Regions from separate parts of the Terrabacter sp. 2RAF25 genome, predicted to be linked through region 3. Evidence: riboswitches for the same ligand, from Rfam matches in the RefSeq annotation. Region 3 holds a riboswitch; each other region holds the start of a gene.

Region 1 (5,719 bases), on a different contig from region 3:
TGGCCGATGGCCTCCGTCTGCCCGCCGGTGGCCACGTGGTAGGCAACGCTCGGGTTGGGGCCGAAGTACGCGTCGATGCGGTGCGACGAGAGTGCGAGGTAGTAGTCGGTCTGGGACTGGAAGTACTTGACGGTGGCGGCCGGGAGGCCGGCCCTGACGTTGGCCTCGTTCCAGTCGAGCAGGATCTTCTCCTGGTTCGTGCCTGAGCCGACGGCGATGGTCTTGCCGGCGATGTCCTTGCCGCTGTTGACCCTCCACGGGCCGCCCTTGGGCGCCTCGAAGGCGAGGTCGTCCTTGCGGTAGGTGGCGAAGTCGTACTTCTCCTTGCGCTCCTCGGTGACCGTGACGTTGGTCAGGGCGACGTCGTAGCGGCCGGAGTCGATGCCGAGGAAGACGTTCTCCCAGCTCGTTGCCGGCGTCTCGACCGCGAGGCCGAGCTTGTCGGCGAAGAGGTGGGCGAGGTCCACCTCGACGCCGATGACCGTCTTGTCGTCGTCGGCCGTGAAGACGAGCGGTGGCGTGCCGCCACCGGCTCCGGCATTCGCGGCTGTGATGGTGCCGCGGTCGCGGATCGCCTTGGGCAGCAGTGCTGCCGCCTTCTCGTCCTTGGTGGCGGTGACCCGGTTCTGCTCGGGTGAGGTGTTGACTCCGGCCGCCGCTGCGGACGGGCTGAGGGCAGCGGCGCCGGCTCCGGCGCCGGACGAGCTCGCCTCGGCGGCGCCGGAGCAGGCGGCGAGCGCGACGACACCGGTGAGCGCGAGGGCGGTGACGGCATACGTGGTCGGACGGCGGACGGTGTGCGGGCGTGCGGACATGAGGTCTCCTCTCGGCACCCGTGTCGGGTGCGAGTCAGCTGGGTGGCCGCGAGGCGGCCGGAGGGGTGGGTGTGGGTGGCGCGGGTGTCAGAGGACGCGGTCGATGAAGGCGCGGGTGCGCTCGTGGCGCGGCTGGTCGATGACCTGGCTCGGGGGCCCCTGCTCGACGACGCGTCCCTCGTCGAGGAAGACGACCGTGTCGGCGACCTCGCGGGCGAAGCCGATCTCGTGGGTCACGACGACGAGGGTGGCGCCGTCACGGGCGAGCTCCTTGATGACGGCGAGCACCTCCCCCACGAGCTCGGGGTCGAGCGCCGAGGTCGGCTCGTCGAAGAGGATGACGTCGGGCTGCAGGGCCAGGGCGCGCGCGATCGCCACGCGCTGCTGCTGGCCTCCCGACAGCTGCCGGGGGTAGGCGGCGGCCCTGTCTCCCAATCCGACCCGGTCGAGCAGGGCGCGCGCCTCGGACTCCACCTCGTCGCGACGGCGACGCTGCGCCGAGACCGGCGCCTCCACGACGTTGTCCAGCACGGTCAGGTGCGGGAAGAGGTTGAAGTTCTGGAACACGAAGCCGATGCGGCTGCGCTGGCGCAGCACCTCACGCTCGGGCAGCTCGTGGAGGCGCTCTCCCACCTGGCGGTAGCCGATGAGGGCGCCGCCCACCCGCACCTGCCCGCGGTCCACCTTCTCGAGGTGGTTGATGGTGCGCAGGAGGGTCGACTTGCCGGAGCCGGACGGGCCGAGGATGACGGTGACCGTGCCTTCGGCGAGCTCGAGGTCGACGTCGTCGAGCACACGGTTCGGGCCGAACGACTTCGTGACGCCGCGGAGGTCGACGACGGCGGTCATCGGGCCACCCCCTCGACGGTCGAGCCGTCGGTGCGCGAGGTCGAGGTCGCGAAGGCGGCCCAGCGGGAACGCAAACGCCGCAACGGCGTCGGCGGCAGCGTGCGTGAGCTTCCGCGGGCGAAGTGGCGCTCGACGTAGTACTGGCCGATCGACAGCAGCGTGGTGAGGATGATGTACCAGACCGTCGCGACGAGCAGCAGCGGCACGACCCTCGAGTTGCGGCCGTAGATCACCTGCACCTGGTAGAAGAGCTCGGGGATCGCGAGCACCGACACGATCGAGGTGCCCTTGAAGAGGCTGATGACCTCGTTGGCGGCGTTCGGCAGGATCGAGCGCATCGCCTGGGGCAGCACGATGCGGAGAAACTGTCGGCGGCGCGGGATGCCGAGGGCCGAGGCGGCCTCGCGCTGGCCCTCGTCGACCGAGAGGATGCCACCCCGGATGATCTCCGCAGCGTACGCCGCCTGGTGCAGGGCGAGGCCGAGCACTGCGGCACCGAGCACCCCGAAGAGGTCGTTCGTCGCGACGCTGCCGAACGACGGCCCGAACGGCAGGCCGAACGAGACGGTCTGGTAGAGGTAGGCGATGTTGAACCAGAAGAGCAGCTGGACGATCAACGGGATGGACCGGAACGCCCAGATGTAGGCCCAAGCGACCGATCGTAGAAAAGCATTGGGAGACAAGCGCATCGCGGCCAGCGCGACGCCGAGGACGAAGCCGGCGACGGTTCCGAGGACCGTGAGCTGGATCGTCGTGCCCAGCGCCTTGATGACGGTCTCGGTCGCGAAGTAGCGGGCGAAGGTGGGCCAGTCCCAACCGGGGTTGGTGGCCAAGCCGTTGACGAACATCGCGACGAGCACGGCGACGGCCGCGACGCCGACCCACGTCCAGGGGTTGCGACGCGGCACGACGGTCAGGGCAGGGGCGGTGGCGGGGCGGAGTGGTGCCGGTGGGGCTGCCGTGGGCGGCGGGTCCGTGGCGAGTGGGCGCACGGCCGAGGTGGTGGACACGGTTGGTCTCCTGAAGGTGCGTCGGAGGGCCCGTCGGCCGCTCGGGCGAGCGGGCGGGCAGGGTCATTCGGTTGCGGCGCAGCGGCTGGGCGGGGTCACCGCGCGTGGCCGGGCACCGGGGAGGCCGGCCGAGGTGCTCGGCGGCCGCGTCGGTCCGTCGTCAGCGACGACAGAGCGCGCTGGACACACGGAGCAGGTCGACGTGACGACGCAGCACCAGTCGGGTGCTCGTGGTGCGCGCCATGACGGCTCCTCGGGTCCTGAACCCGATCACCTCGAGTCCGCGCTTGCCGTCGCCACTTGGCGATGGCCTGGTCCTCACCCGGAGCACCCCGCCGCGGAGGAGGGTTGCTGTCCAGCGAGCCGGGGCTTTGCGCTGGAACTCTTGACCTGTCGATGACACTACGAACCCTCCCCGAGGCCGTCAATCGGGCCAAGCGGCCGTTTCGTATCGATTGGAGCAATGCCGATCTCGAGCCGTCGAGTGCGAGTCCGACTGTGGCGCATGGCTTTTCGTCTCCATCGCCGCGCCCTTCCCGGATCTAATTCCTAGCAAATCAGTCGGAAATAGGTTGTGGTCCTTCTTGCATCTTGAGACACCGCGCCCGCGGCGGGTGGCACGGAAACCCACATCGTCGCTTCGCGCAGTCGGACGCCAGGTGTCCGGACGGTCAGGGCGAAGCCTCGTACCATCGGTACATGCCTGACGACGGCCTGCCCAAGATCGGCGCACCGGCCACCCGCGCCCTGTCCTCGATCGGCGTGACACGACTCGACCAGCTCGTCGACCACGACGAGAGCGAACTGCTCACCCTGCACGGCTTCGGCCCGCGAGCACTGCGCATCCTCGAGGAGGCGCTCGACGCGGCCGGCCTGTCCCTGCGCTCGTAGTCAGCTCATGACCTCCGACACTTCGGCCGAGTCCGCGCTGCTGCTCGCCATCCCGGCGGCCGAGCCCGCGGTGGCCCGGCACCGGGAGCGTCACGACCTCTCGGCCCGCATGGGCGTCCCGGCCCACGTCACGGTGGCCTACCCCTTCAAGCCCTGGGCGCTCGTCGAGGACGGCGACCTGTCGGCTCTCGCGGCGCTGTGCCGCGCGACGCCCGCGCTGGATCTCATGTTCTCGAGGACGGGGTGGTTCGGCGACGACGTCCTCTTCCTCGAACCCGATGACCTGGGGTCCATCGTCGCCCTCACCCGTCGCGTCGAACGGGCCTTCCCCGACTACCCCATCTACGGCGGCGTTTTCGACGATCTCCACCCCCACCTGACGGTCGGTCACGGCAGCGGCGTCGCCGCACTACGCGCCATCGAGCAGGAGCTGGCGTCACAGCTCCCGCTGTCGCAGGTCGTCGACCGGCTGCAGCTCTGGAGCGGACCACCGCTGGCCAGCGCCACTCCGGGCTGGCGGCTCATGCGGTCCTTCCCGCTCGGCGGCTGAGGCAGCGGCGGGACCGTCAGCAGGGTCCCGTCATGACCAGGGGTTGTCGGCCTTGTCGCGCATCCGCTTCGTCCAGGCCAGCTCCTGCTTGCCGCACCGCTGACAGACCAGCATCTCCGTGTCACCCGGCTTCCGCCGGAACTGGTGCCACCCCATGATGTGGCAGGACAGGGGCCAGATCTTCACAGCCCGATTCTCCTCCCGGGCCCTCGGCCCCGTCAGGGTTTTGCGCCCCTGGGCCTATCCCTCGACGAGGTCACCCGGAAGAACGTCGACAAGCTCGCGGACCGGCACGCGTCTCGCGCGGTGCGCAGGGCGGCGCGCTGGAAGTCATTGCACTCCATCGCGCCACGCTGTCCGTCAGCGCCGGCGCAGCCGAACCGCCCCGTCGGCGAGCACGCCATCCTCGTGGGGACGCCCGCCTGGACGCACGAGAGCCCCGGACCGTGGTGGTCCGGGGCTCTCGTGTCAGGCGACGACTGGCGTCAGTTGCCCGTCAGCTTCTCGCGAAGCGCCGCAAGCGCCTCGTCGGAAGCCAGGGTGCCCTCGGCCGGGGCCGGAGCGTTGCGCGGGGCGCGCTCGCCACGGTCGGCGTCGCCGGCGTCGGCAACGTCACCGGTCGCGGACGAGTAGGACGTCGCAGAGCCGGCGTTGGCCGCAGCCTCGGCGTCGGCCTTCGTCGCGGCGTCGACCTGGGCCTTGTGGGCCTCCCAGCGGGCGTGGGCGTCGGCGTACTGACGCTCCCATTTCTCGCGCTGGGCGTCGAAGCCCTCGAGCCACTCGTTCGTCTCCGGGTCGAAGCCCTCGGGGTACTTGTAGTTGCCCTGCTCGTCGTACTCGGCAGCCATGCCGTAGAGGGTCGGGTCGAACTCCGACGCCGCGACGGCCTGGTCGTTGGCCTGCTTGAGCGACAGCGAGATGCGACGACGCTCGAGGTCGATGTCGATGACCTTGACGAAGATCTCGTCGCCGACGTTGACGACCTGCTCGGGCAGCTCCACGTGGCGCTCGGCCAGCTCGGAGATGTGCACGAGGCCCTCGATGCCGTCCTCGACGCGAACGAACGCACCGAACGGGACGAGCTTGGTGACCTTGCCCGGGACGACCTGACCGATGGCGTGCGTGCGCGCGAAGTGCTGCCACGGGTCCTCCTGCGTCGCCTTCAGCGACAGGGAGACACGCTCGCGGTCCATGTCGACGTCGAGCACCTCGACGGTGACCTCGGTGCCGACCTCGACGACCTCGGACGGGTGGTCGATGTGCTTCCACGACAGCTCGGAGACGTGCACGAGACCGTCGACGCCGCCGAGGTCCACGAACGCACCGAAGTTGACGATGGAGGACACGACGCCCGAACGGACCTGGCCCTTCTGGAGCTCCTTGAGGAACGTCGTGCGCACCTCGGACTGCGTCTGCTCGAGCCACGCGCGGCGCGACAGGACCACGTTGTTGCGGTTCTTGTCGAGCTCGATGATCTTGGCCTCGATCTCCTTGCCGACGTACGGCTGGAGGTCGCGGACACGACGCATCTCGACGAGCGACGCAGGCAGGAAGCCGCGGAGGCCGATGTCGAGGATGAGACCACCCTTGACGACCTCGATGAC
Region 2 (5,719 bases), on a different contig from region 3:
GTCGCCGCGCAGCAGGGCCAGTGTCTGCGGCAGGTCGTCGGGTCGCACGAGCACGTCGCGCGCCTTGGAGCCCTCGCTGGGCCCGACGACCCCGCGCGACTCGAGCAGGTCCATCAGGCGGCCGGCCTTGGCGAAGCCGACGCGCAGCTTGCGCTGGAGCATCGACGTCGAGCCGAACTGGGTCGTGACGACGAGCTCGGTGGCCTGGAGCAGCACGTCGAGGTCGTCGCCGATGTCGTCGTCGATCTGCTTCTTTGGGGCCGCGACGGTGACGTTCTCGACGTAGTTCGGCTTGAGCTGCGTCGTGACGAACTTGACGACCTCGTGGATCTCGGACTCGTTGACCCACGCGCCCTGCACACGCATCGGCTTGCTCGCGCCCATCGGGAGGAAGAGCGCGTCACCCTGACCGATGAGCTTCTCGGCACCGGGCTGGTCGAGCACGACGCGCGAGTCAGCGAGGGAGCTCGTCGCGAAGGCCATGCGCGAGGGCACGTTGGCCTTGATGAGGCCGGTGACGACGTCGACCGACGGACGCTGCGTGGCGAGGACGAGGTGGATGCCGGCCGCGCGTGCGAGCTGCGTGATGCGCACGACCGACTCCTCGACGTCGCGCGGGGCGACCATCATGAGGTCGGCGAGCTCGTCGACGACGACGAGCAGGTACGGGTAGGTCGTGATCTGGCGCTCGGAGCCGGCCAGCGGCTTGACCTTGCCGGCGCGCACCGCCTTGTTGAAGTCGTCGACGTGCTTGAACCCGAACGCGGCGAGGTCGTCGTAGCGCTGGTCCATCTCCTTGACGACCCACGCGAGGGCCTCGGCGGCCTTCTTGGGGTTGGTGATGATGGGCGTGATGAGGTGCGGGATGCCTTCGTATGCCGTCAGCTCGACGCGCTTCGGGTCGACGAGGATGAGGCGCACCTCTTCGGGCGTCGAGCGCATGAGGATCGAGGTGATCATCGAGTTCACGAAGCTCGACTTGCCGGAGCCGGTGGCGCCGGCGACGAGCAGGTGCGGCATCTTCGCGAGGTTGGCGATGACGTACGCGCCCTCGACGTCCTTGCCGACGCCCATGACCATCGGGTGCTCGTTGGTTCGGGCCGTGTTGCTGCGCAGCACGTCGCCGAGCGAGACGTTCTCGCGGTCGAGGTTGGGGATCTCGATGCCGATGGCCGACTTGCCCGGGATGGGGCTGAGGATGCGCACGTCGGCCGAGGCGACGGCATACGCGATGTTCTTGGAGAGGGCGGTGACGCGCTCGACCTTGGTGCCCGAGCCGAGCTCGACCTCGTAGCGCGTGACGGTCGGTCCACGGGTGAACCCGGTGACGGCGGCGTCGATGTCGAACTGGTCGAAGACGTTGGTCAGCGACTCGACGACGCGGTCGTTGGTCTCGCTGCGGGTCTTGTGCGGCGGCCCGGGCGTCAGCATCGAGTGGTCGGGCAGCTGGTAGGTGATGTCGCCGCCGAGGCTCAGCTGCTCGACGCGGGCAGGCAGGTCGGACATGGGCGGCGGGATGAGCTCGGCCTTGGGCCCCACCTTGCTCGTGTCGGGGGCACCGAGTGTCTTCGGGTCGGTCGCGTCGATGGCCTTCTCGCCGGACGGCCGCGGCGCCAGCACGCCCGGAGCGGTCGGGCGCTTCTCGCCGGGACGCAGGCGCGTGGTCGGCTCGTCGTCGTCGGCGCCCTTCTGCGCGGCCTGACGGAAGGCCTCGTCGCCGTCGCGGTCGGACAGGTCGACGGCCTTGCGCCGCGCCCGCTTGACCGCGGCTGCCGGTGCGTCGTCGCCGGCGTGGGGCTCGACGTCGGTGTCGTGGTGGCCCCGGTCGATGACGAGTGCCTTGAGCTGACGCAGGCGCGCCGGGATCAGGTTGACGGGCGTCGCCGTGATGACGAGCAGGCCGAAGATGCCCAGCAGGACCAGCAGCACGAGCGCGCCGTAGGGCGACACGGCGGCCGCGAGGGGGCTCGAGGCGAGGAAGCCGAGGATGCCGCCGGCGGCGCGCATGCCGTCGGCCCCGTCTGGCGGGTTGGGGATGCCGTCGGCCAGGTGCGCGAGACCGCAGGCGGCGAAGGTGAGCGCGACGGTGCCGACGACGATGCGGTTGGTCGTCGCCTCGTCCTGGGGGGCGCGGAGCATGCGGAGGCCGAGGGCCAGCAGGACGAGCGGGACGGCATACGCGACCCGGCCGAACGTGCCCGCGAAGATCGCGTGGACGACCTGGCCGAACGAACCGGCGACGCCCCACCACTCGCGGGCCGCGACGACGACGGCGAGGGCGAGCAGTGCGAAGCCGATGCCGTCGCGGCGGTGCTCGGGCTCGAGGTCGGCGGCGCTGTGGCCGACGCGTCGGACCGCTCCCCCGGCCATGTGCGAGACACCCATCCAGGTGCTCCGCATGGCGCTGAGCGGGAAGGGGAGCCCGCCGTCACGGGTCTTGGAGGCGGCCTTCGCCGGCGGCTTGCGCGCGGCAGGCTTGCGCTGCGCGGGGCGGGTCGAGCGGGCAGCGGGTGGGCGTGACGAGGCGCTGCCGGTCGCCCCCTTGGCGCGGGTGGCCGCGGCGGTGCTCGAGCGCTGGCTGCTGGACGGACGTGACCCCATGGTCGCACCGTACGTCAAGGCACCTCTGAACTCACGCGTCACACGCGCAACAGGGCACATCGGCACGACGGCAGCCGGGGTTCCCGGAAGGGGCGCTGACACCAAGATCACCCTGTCGCCACCGGCCCGCCTGGTCGACGACGCGTCTCAGATGCCGACACCTGTGGACCGGAGGGTGGACACACAGCGAGCGCCCGCCTATCTTCGATGCCAGGTCATGAGTGCCAGTGACAAGCCCCGGCTCGCTGGCCAGCAACCCTCCTCCGCGGTGGGGTGCTCCGGGTGACGACCAGGTCGACCCCGATGAGCTCGTGTGATCCGGGTCGGCAAGCGCGGACCTGCATCCGGTGGGTCCCTGGCCCCTGGAGCACTCCCATGTCGGTTCTTCCCAGCACCTCACTCTGTGGTGGCACCCCCGCCCCCATCGTCCGGACGCGCGCGCTGCACGTCGTCCCCGAGGCCGCCTCCTTGCCGGCGGTCGTCGGCGCGGGGCTCCGCGTCCCGACGCTGCGCGGCGACACGGCATACGCGAACCTCGACCACGCCGCCTCGACGCCCGCGCTCGAGACCGTCAAGGCCGCCGTCGACCGGGCCCTGGTGACGTACTCCTCCGTGCACCGGGGGGCCGGCTTCGCCTCACGCCTGACGAGCGCCTGGTACGAGCAGGCCCGCGCCGAGGTGGCCGCGTTCGTCGGCGCCCGCGAAGACGACTCGGTCATCTTCACGCGTACGACCACCGACTCGTGGGCGCTGCTGAGCAAGGCGTTGCCGAGTCGCACGACCGTCTTCGTCTTCGGCACCGAGCACCACTCGACCCTGCTGCCCTGGGGGCGGTTCCGCACCGTGCGCCTGCCGGTGCCGCAGACGGTCGAGGACGCGCACGCCCTGCTCGAGGAGGCCCTCGACGACCACCCGTCGCGCCACCGCCTCGTCGTGCTCACGGCTGCCTCGAACGTCACGGGCGAGGTGTGGCCCGTCGAGCGCTTCGCGGCGCTGGCCCACGCCCACGGCGCCCGCATCGCCGTCGACGCCGCCCAGCTCTCGGCCCACCGCACCATCGACCTCGCGGGCTGGGACGCCGACTACGTCGCCTTCTCGGGCCACAAGACGTACGCCCCTTACGGCACAGGCGTGCTGGCCGGGCGCTCCGACTGGCTCGACGCCGGCAACCCCTACCTGCTCGGCGGCGGCGCGACGCGCTCGGTCACCGAGGAGGGCACGACGTGGGCCACCGGCCCCGCCCGCCACGAGGGCGGCAGCCCCAACGTGATCGGCGCGATCGCCCTCGCCGCCGCGTGTGCGACGATCAGCCGCCACCGCGAGGTCATCGAGGCCCACGAGGCGCAGCTGCTCGAGCGCCTGAGCGCCGGCCTCGACGAGGTCCCCGGCGTCGAGGTGCTCTCCATCTTCGGCGAGGGCCACGACCGCGTCGGCGTCGTCGCGTTCACCATCGACGGCTGGGACTCCTCGCTCGTCTCGCAGGTGCTCTCGGTAGAGCATGGCATCGGAGTGCGCGACGGCAAGTTCTGCGCCCACCTGCTCGTCGACGAGCTCCTCGACGACCCGTGGGGCGAGAGGTCGGGCACCGCCGTTCGCGCGAGCATCGGTCTCGGCTCGACGCTCGAGGGCGTCGAGCGTCTCGTCTCGGCCGTCGCGGGGCTCGTGGAGCACGGCCCGTCGGCCGACTGGACGCTGTCCGACTCGGGATGGGCCGTCGACGGCCCCGACCCACGCGACGTCGAGGTCGAGCGTCCCTGGTGACCTTCGGTCGGCGACCTGGCCACCCTGCCGGGGCCGGGGCCGGGCCCGGCCGGCCGACTGACCTGGCCCCGGTGCGCTCAGCGCTTCGGTAGCGAGTAGCTGGCCCAGACCGCGGCGTGGTCAGCCCGGTTGATCGCGACCTGCCCGGCGGAGACGACAGTCAGGCCGCGACTCAGCAGGTGGTCGAGCTGCACGAAGGCCGGGAGACGGTTGCCTGCGAAAGGCCAGGTGCGCACCCAGCCCTGGCCGTCGGTGCGTTGCGCGTCCTCGAGCCCCTGGGCGAGGTCTCTCAGGCCGGGGTGCCCGTAGTCCGCGTTGAAGTCACCGGCCATCACGACGAGCTCGTCGCCGTCGAGGCGCTCCTTCCAGGTCTGGAGCGCCCTCAGCCCGGCGCGCCACTCGACGGTGTCACCACGCAGGGGCGCTGTCGGGTGCGCGACCTTGAGGCGCACGGTCCCGTTCGGCGCCGTGACGTCGAGCTCCGGCTGGGCGCTCGGGGTGTCCTCGACCGCAGGGTCGGTGCCGGCGTTGCGCACCGAGAGCGGATAGCGCGAGAGGACCAGCGTGCCGGTGAAGGTGCCGGGACGGGCCACACCCTCGCGCTGGTTGAAGTAGTCGCCCGCCCCCTCGGCGTCGAGCCGCTGGACCAGGGCGGGGGTCGCCTCGACGAGCACGAGCACGTCGACGGCGTGGAACCGCACGGCATCCATGAGCTGGTTCGCGTTGGCCGAGCCGATCCAGACGTTGGCCGACATCACCGTGAGGTCAGGGTCGGCCTTGGGCGTGGACGAGGCCCGGAACGAGGGAGCGGCCACCGCGATCGCCACGGCCAGTGCCACGACGACCGGGAGCGCCATCGCCCACCGGCGCAGCACCAGGGCCGCCACGGTGAGCAGCGCCAGACCGATGAGCACGAAGGGACCAGCGGTCTGCAGAACGACGACGAGGTATGCCGTCGAGTCGACCCAGCGCAGCGCACCGACCCCGGCCAGGGCGAGCAGCACGACGGCGATCGCGACGTCGAGCCATCGCCGCCGGCCCCACCGCCGCGGCCGCTCCGGGGCCGTCGCCGACGAGGGGTCGGCGCCGTCGCGGCCGCCCGCCGGGCTCACACCGTCGACCTGCTGGACCGTCACCTCAGGCCTGCAGCACGACCGGGATGATCATCGGCCGGCGACGGATCTTGCCACCGACCCACGAGCCGACGGTCCGGCGGATGACCTGCTGGAGCTGCTGGTCGTCGCGCACGCCGTTGGCCACGGCCTCCTCGATGGCCCGCTCCACCTTCGGGATGACCTGCTGGAAGATCTCCTCGTCCTCGACGAAGCCGCGGGCCGTGATCTCGGGACCGCTCGCG
Region 3 (5,719 bases):
GATGACGATGAAGTCGGCCTTCTCCTCCTCGGCGACGGAGATGAGGTCCTCGGCGGGGTCGTTGCCGCGGACGAGCTGGCGCACCTCGTGCTCGAGGCCCCTCTCATCGAGGAGTGCCTGCACGCGGGCGAGCTCGGTCTCGAACTGGTGCGCCTCGTTGGCGTCGAAGTCCTTGCCTCCCCGGTGGGAGCTGATGACGACGAGCTTCGTGCCTCGCAGGACGCATTCCTCGGCGGCTCGCTTGAGCGCCGCGCGACCTTCCTTGGTGGCGACATAACCAACGACGATGGCCACTTTCCCGGACCTCCTTGGGACGGAAACAAGCAGTGCTCGCACCGTACCCGAAATCACGTCACACGGCGCGTGCCGCGCTGAGCCTGCGGTCGGTGCCTCCGACGCGGCCCGAAACACCCCGAGCCGCAGGACGGTTCAGGTGTGGTCGGCCCGCCCGCGCGCGAGCGCGGCACTGACGATGCGCCCCACCTGGTCCTCCTCGATGAGGAAGCCGTCGTGCCCGAACGCCGACGTGATGTGCTCGCGGTGCGAGCGAGGCAGCGCCGCATGGAGGTCGTCCGAGAGGCGCGGCGGGTAGAGCCGGTCGGTGTCGACGGACACGATGGTGCAGTCAGCCTCGACGCTCGCCAGGGCCGCCGCGACACCACCGCGGTCGCGGCCGACGTCGTGCGAGTTCATCGCCTCGGTGAGGACGACGTACGAGTTGGCGTCGAAGCGGCGCGCGAGCTTGCCGGCATGGTGGTCGAGGTAGGACTCGACGGCGAACCTGCCCCGGTCGCCGGCACGCAACGGGTCCTCACCCAGCTGCGCCTCGCGCCCGAAGCGCTCGTCGAGCTCGCTCTCGGTGCGATAGGTGATGTGGGCGATACGGCGCGCGAGGCCGAGCCCTACATCGGGGCGACGGTCGCCGGCGTAGTAGTCGCCGCCGGCGAAGTCGGGGTCGTTGCGGATCGCGAGCAGCTGTGGCTGGCACCAGGCGATCTGGTCGGCGGTCGCGTAGGCGGTCGACGCGAGGACGATGCACCGGTCGACGTCGTTGGCATGCGTGACGGCCCACTCGATGGCGCGCATGCCCCCCATCGATCCGCCGACGACAGCCGCCAGTCGGCGGATGCCCAGGTGGTCGAGCAGGGCCCGCTCGGCCGCCACCTGGTCTCGCACGGTGACGTACGGGAAACGGCTTCCCCAGGCCCGCCCGTCGGGGGCGGGGCTGGAGGGACCGGTGCTGCCCTGGCAGCCCCCGAGCACGTTGGCGGCGACGACGAACCACTCGTCGGGGTCGACCGTGCGACCCGCGCCGATGAGGGAGTTCCACCAACCCGGCGAGGCGTGACCGTCGCCGGCCTCACCGACCACGTGGCTGTCGCCGGTGAGGGCGTGCTCCACGAGGATGACGTTGTCTCCGGCCTCGTTGAGCCGGCCCCACGTCTCGTACGCGATGCGGACGTCGGGCACCGCTCCCCCGCGCTCGAGCTCCACGTCGCCGATGTCCGCGAACTGGCGGTGGCCCACGTGGTCACCGTCACGCCACGCGCCGTCCGGGCGCTGTCGTCGGAACGGCTCGTCGTGCGCAGGTTCGTGCCCGACCGGACGAGACCCGCCCGCGAGCTCAGCGCCCGGGGCCGGGCGCGCGAGACGACGCGTGCTCTGCTTCCGGTGCGTAACGGTCATCGAGGCACTCCTGGTGTTCGCGCTTGCGCACACCCGCGGCGGGTGCGGCCAGGTCTTCACCCGGGGCACCCCACCGCGACGGAGGGTTGCCGACCAGCGAGCCGGGGCTTGTCGCTGGTACTCATGACCTTCGCCCACCATAACCGAGGGCCGCACCGCAGCAGACCCTCTGGTCCACGACATGGGACGCCCCAGCGCGGGAGCGCGAGCGAGCCCCGTGGGGTCGCGGACGCACCACCTAGGCACACGCCGGAGGTCGGAGCCCGACGTCGAGCGACTGCCGGACGAGCAGGCTCAGACAGTGGTCTGGCTCGAGGTCGAGCGCCCTGTCGGCCGCGACGCCGGCACGGGCCCCGTCACCGCACCACCACGCGAGCGACGCGACGACGGACAGCAGCGGCGCGGCATGGGCCGCCGGCGTCATGCGGCAGACCACTTCGAGCCGCGAGAGCAGCAGGCGCGGTGCTGCTGCATCGTCCCAGTCGTCCCAGCCACCGTCGAGCGCGCTCGGCGCGAGTGCGTCGTCTCGTACCTCCGAGTCACCGTCGAGGTCGTTCATCCACTCGGCCATACTGCCGCGCCCGGCACCAGACGAGAAGGCGGAGGCGGGCGACGCGGGTGCCGATGCCGAACCCGCAACGGCCGAGGAGCGGACGTGCAGATCGGGGCCGAGGAAGACCTCCAGCATGGCGACCAGCTCGTCGGGGAACGACTCCAGCGACACCGAGCCCGGGCAGAGCCAGCCCACGACGGCGTCACGGAACTCCACGTCACGCAGGGGTCCGACGACCGCCGGGAGCCAGTGCTCCAGCCCGAAGCCCTCGATCTCGCCGTGCAGCAGGCCGCTCCAGGCGACGAGCGCGTCGTTCACGAGGAACTGTCTCGCCGACAGGTCACCACCGTCGAGGACACTGAGACCGGCGTCAGCGGGCCGGCGCCTCCAACCCGACCTGCGCGACCGGGCAGCCTCCGGGCCCGGCACGGAACCCGAGATCGAGCCGCCGGCATCTGCGTAGCGGCGTTGCCAGTCGTCGATGGCTGCGACCGTCAGGGCATGGCGCGGGGCGCCCGCGTCGAGAGGTTCGACCAGTCGGGCCAGGCAGGCTCGGTCGGGAAGCACGGAGTGGCCCAGGGCGACGTAGCTCGCGACGGCAGGCACGTCCGCCTGCTCGGGCAGCAGCCACCCCTCGTCGGGGCAGCAGTCGCACCCGACCGAGCGCCACCTCCCGCCGCGGACGACGAGCCGTTCGCGCACGACGACACCTGCCCGCTCGAGACCCTCGACGAGCTCCTCGAGGAGGGGCAGCGACTGGTCGGGCTCGTCCTCGAAGCCGACGACGGCCACCGACGAGGGCTTCCCGTCGAGGACGGTCGGCAGCAGCTGGGGAGCGGACTCGGTCGCGACCGGATGGTCGACGGCGTCCTGGCGGGCCACGAGTCCGAGCCGCTTGCCGTGGAAGCACACGACGACGACGCTGCGCTCGGGCTGGAATCCGAGGTGGAAGGGGATGATGGTCAGCAGCTCAGCTGGCCCTGACAATGAGATCTTCGGCATGGATCGAGCGTGGTCGCGCCGGCCACACGCCGACAGGCCCCCGGGCAGGCCTGTGGACCAAGGCCGCTCGGCCCGAGGGGGTGTGGATCGCCACCGGCACCCGGGCTGGAGGAGCGGTCGTCGCAGGCTCGAGAGTCAGCGCTCCAGACGCTTGCGCACCGACTCGAGCACATAGTCCGTCGCGGCCTGGCGCACACCCTCGGGCAGGCTCACGCGCTCGGACCGCCCCGGATCCGTGCGCGATCCGGCGACGCGCCCCGGCGCGGCAGCCCCCGTGGTGTCGCGGTCGCGGCGCATCCCGTCGCTGACGCCGCCCGCCCGGACAGGCACGTCACGGGCCTCCCACGCGAGGAAACGGTCGGTCTCCTCGAGGAGGACCTTGATGGCCCACGTGATCACGACGGCGTCGTCGGCCGCCCCCAGCACGGGGAGCACCGCCTCGGGCAGCAGGTCGACGGGAGACACGACGTACGCGACCGCTGCACCGACGAGGCCGAGGCGCCGCACGGTCGTGCCGGCATACGTGCCGTCGAGAGTGGACCGCACGAGGCGCGGCACCGCCTGCGCCCGCTGCGCGAGGCCCGGAGCGCCGGGTCGTGAGGAGGCACGCACGACGGACGCGACGGTCGCGGCCATCTTGATGCGGGACGGGGTCTTCATGCCCGGCCCAACGAGCGGGTCAGCGACGCGATTCCCCCACGCCGCGGGCGTTGCGAAACAGTGATGTGCGCGCCGCTCGCACGGGTGCGGCCGCTCAACGGCCGAAGGTCGCGACGGGCGGGAACTCCTTGGCCGCCTGCTTGCCGATGCGCCCGAGCATGTAGACGTCGACGCCGGCGCCGATCAGTCCCCCGACGAGGGGTACGGCGCGCCCGAGCTTCGCGAACGTGCCCTGCCCGATGCGACCGAGCAGCCGGAAACCGACGGCCTTGTTGAGCACCATGAGGGCGGGTGCGGGCAGACGCTCGAAGGCGAGCGAGGACAGCTTGCCGCCCGCGACCTGGAGCCCGGCCTTCTTCAGCAGGTCGTCGCTGTCGGCCCCCGCAAGGGTGAGCAGGACCGCCGAACGGATCTCCGGCTGGTCGATGTCGTAGCCGCGCACCTTCGCGGTGGCGGCCGTCAGGCGCGTGCCCAGCAGGTAGAACTCGAGGATGTTGGCGGGCAACGAGACCGGCATGGTGAAGAACCCACCGAGCCCCGTCGCGAAACCGCCGACGGCTCCGAGCTGGCGGTGGTCGCGCATCAGCACGCGCAAGGCCTGGTCGCGGTCGCCGTGGGCCTGTTCGAGCGCTTTCGTGGCGACCTTGTGGGCCGAGTCGAACGGGCCCTTGCCGTCGATGCCGACATCGAGCAGCCGCTCGACGAGCCGGGTGGCGGCGCCCGAGAGCCCGCCCTCGGCCGGTTGGGCGGCGCGCTCGAGGGCCCCGGCGTTCTTGGCGTCGCGGACTCGCTTTGCGGTGGCGTCCGACGCCTCCACGGTCTCGCTCTTGCCCCAACCGAACATGCCCACGGGCTCCACTCCTTCGCTCGAACAACTCTGTGCGCGGCCGGCCGGCTCGCCCACGACACCGTATGCCGTTGCCTGCCCCTTCCCTACCCGCGGTCGGCGCGTCACCACCAGCGAGGCGGCGGTCCGACGGTCGTCGGCCCCGTCTCGTAGGGTCGAGCCATGGGTGAGACGTGCGACGAGCTCCAGCGGCCCGGCGCCGAGCCGGCGATCCTGTCGGTCCCGCTCGCGCAGCTGCGTCGCGAGCGCACCTCGGTCAAGTGGGGCAGATACCCCGACGACGTCATCCCGATGTGGATCGCGGAGATGGACGCCTTCCCCTGCCCACCCGTCGTCGAGGCCGTCGAGGCCGCAGTCAGGCGCGGTGACACGGGCTACGCCATGGGCGGCCCCTACGTCGAGGCCTTCACGGAGTTCGTGGCTGCCGAGTGGGACTGGCACGTCGACGGTGCCTCAGCGGTGGGCGTCGCGGACGTGCTCTCCGGTGTGACGCACCTGCTCCGCCTCCTCACCGATCCGGGTGGACCGGTCGTGACCAGCGTGCCGGCCTACAACGCCTTCTTCGAGGTGATCGAGGCGTGTGGTCGCCGTGTCGTCCAGGCTCCGCTGACCGTCGGGCACCGACTCGACCTCGACCGTCTCGCAACGGTTTTCGGTGAGCTGACCGCGGCCGGCGAGCGGACGGCATACCTGCTCTCCAACCCGCACAACCCGACGGGCACGGTGCACTCGGCCGCAGAGCTGGCCGCCCTCGCCGACCTTGCCCACGCGCACGGAGTGCGTGTCGTCTCCGACGAGGTCCACGGTCCGCTCGTCATGCCCACGAGCACCTTCGTGCCCTACCTCACGGTCCCGGGCACCGAGCGTGACTTCGTCGTCACGTCGGCCTCGAAGACCTGGAACCTGGCTGGGCTCAAGGCCGCAGTGATCGTGCCCGGCCCCGGAGCCGTCGACGACCTCCGGCGCCTGCA

Evidence for each region. A riboswitch is a leader RNA that binds a small molecule or an ion and turns the genes downstream of it on or off. The one in region 3 is predicted to bind S-adenosylmethionine.
Region 1: another riboswitch for S-adenosylmethionine. It lies ahead of AB4091_RS13110 (putative leader peptide); the one in region 3 lies ahead of metX (homoserine O-acetyltransferase MetX).
Region 2: another riboswitch for S-adenosylmethionine. It lies ahead of AB4091_RS09615 (aminotransferase class V-fold PLP-dependent enzyme); the one in region 3 lies ahead of metX (homoserine O-acetyltransferase MetX).

What each region holds. Positions count from the first base shown of each region.
Region 1 covers NZ_JBFRGJ010000004.1:271,488-277,206, forward strand. Annotated here, with positions in the region: gene AB4091_RS13095 (ABC transporter substrate-binding protein) at 1-815, opposite strand, end outside; gene AB4091_RS13100 (amino acid ABC transporter ATP-binding protein) at 903-1,664, opposite strand; gene AB4091_RS13105 (amino acid ABC transporter permease) at 1,661-2,674, opposite strand; gene AB4091_RS13110 (putative leader peptide) at 2,835-2,918, opposite strand; SAM riboswitch class IV at 2,953-3,065, opposite strand; gene AB4091_RS13115 (DNA-binding protein) at 3,374-3,565, shown strand; gene AB4091_RS13120 (2'-5' RNA ligase family protein) at 3,573-4,115, shown strand; gene AB4091_RS13125 (hypothetical protein) at 4,146-4,301, opposite strand; gene rpsA (30S ribosomal protein S1) at 4,601-5,719, opposite strand, start outside.
Region 2 covers NZ_JBFRGJ010000003.1:140,178-145,896, forward strand. Annotated here, with positions in the region: gene AB4091_RS09610 (DNA translocase FtsK 4TM domain-containing protein) at 1-2,601, opposite strand, end outside; SAM riboswitch class IV at 2,815-2,940, shown strand; gene AB4091_RS09615 (aminotransferase class V-fold PLP-dependent enzyme) at 2,977-4,362, shown strand; gene AB4091_RS09620 (endonuclease/exonuclease/phosphatase family protein) at 4,440-5,498, opposite strand; gene AB4091_RS09625 (ribonuclease J) at 5,500-5,719, opposite strand, start outside.
Region 3 covers NZ_JBFRGJ010000008.1:304,612-310,330, reverse strand. Annotated here, with positions in the region: gene AB4091_RS19160 (universal stress protein) at 1-294, opposite strand, end outside; gene metX (homoserine O-acetyltransferase MetX) at 430-1,686, opposite strand; SAM riboswitch class IV at 1,701-1,815, opposite strand; gene AB4091_RS19150 (DUF4192 domain-containing protein) at 1,925-3,241, opposite strand; gene AB4091_RS19145 (YkvA family protein) at 3,377-3,901, opposite strand; gene AB4091_RS19140 (EcsC family protein) at 3,996-4,745, opposite strand; gene AB4091_RS19135 (MalY/PatB family protein) at 4,911-5,719, shown strand, end outside.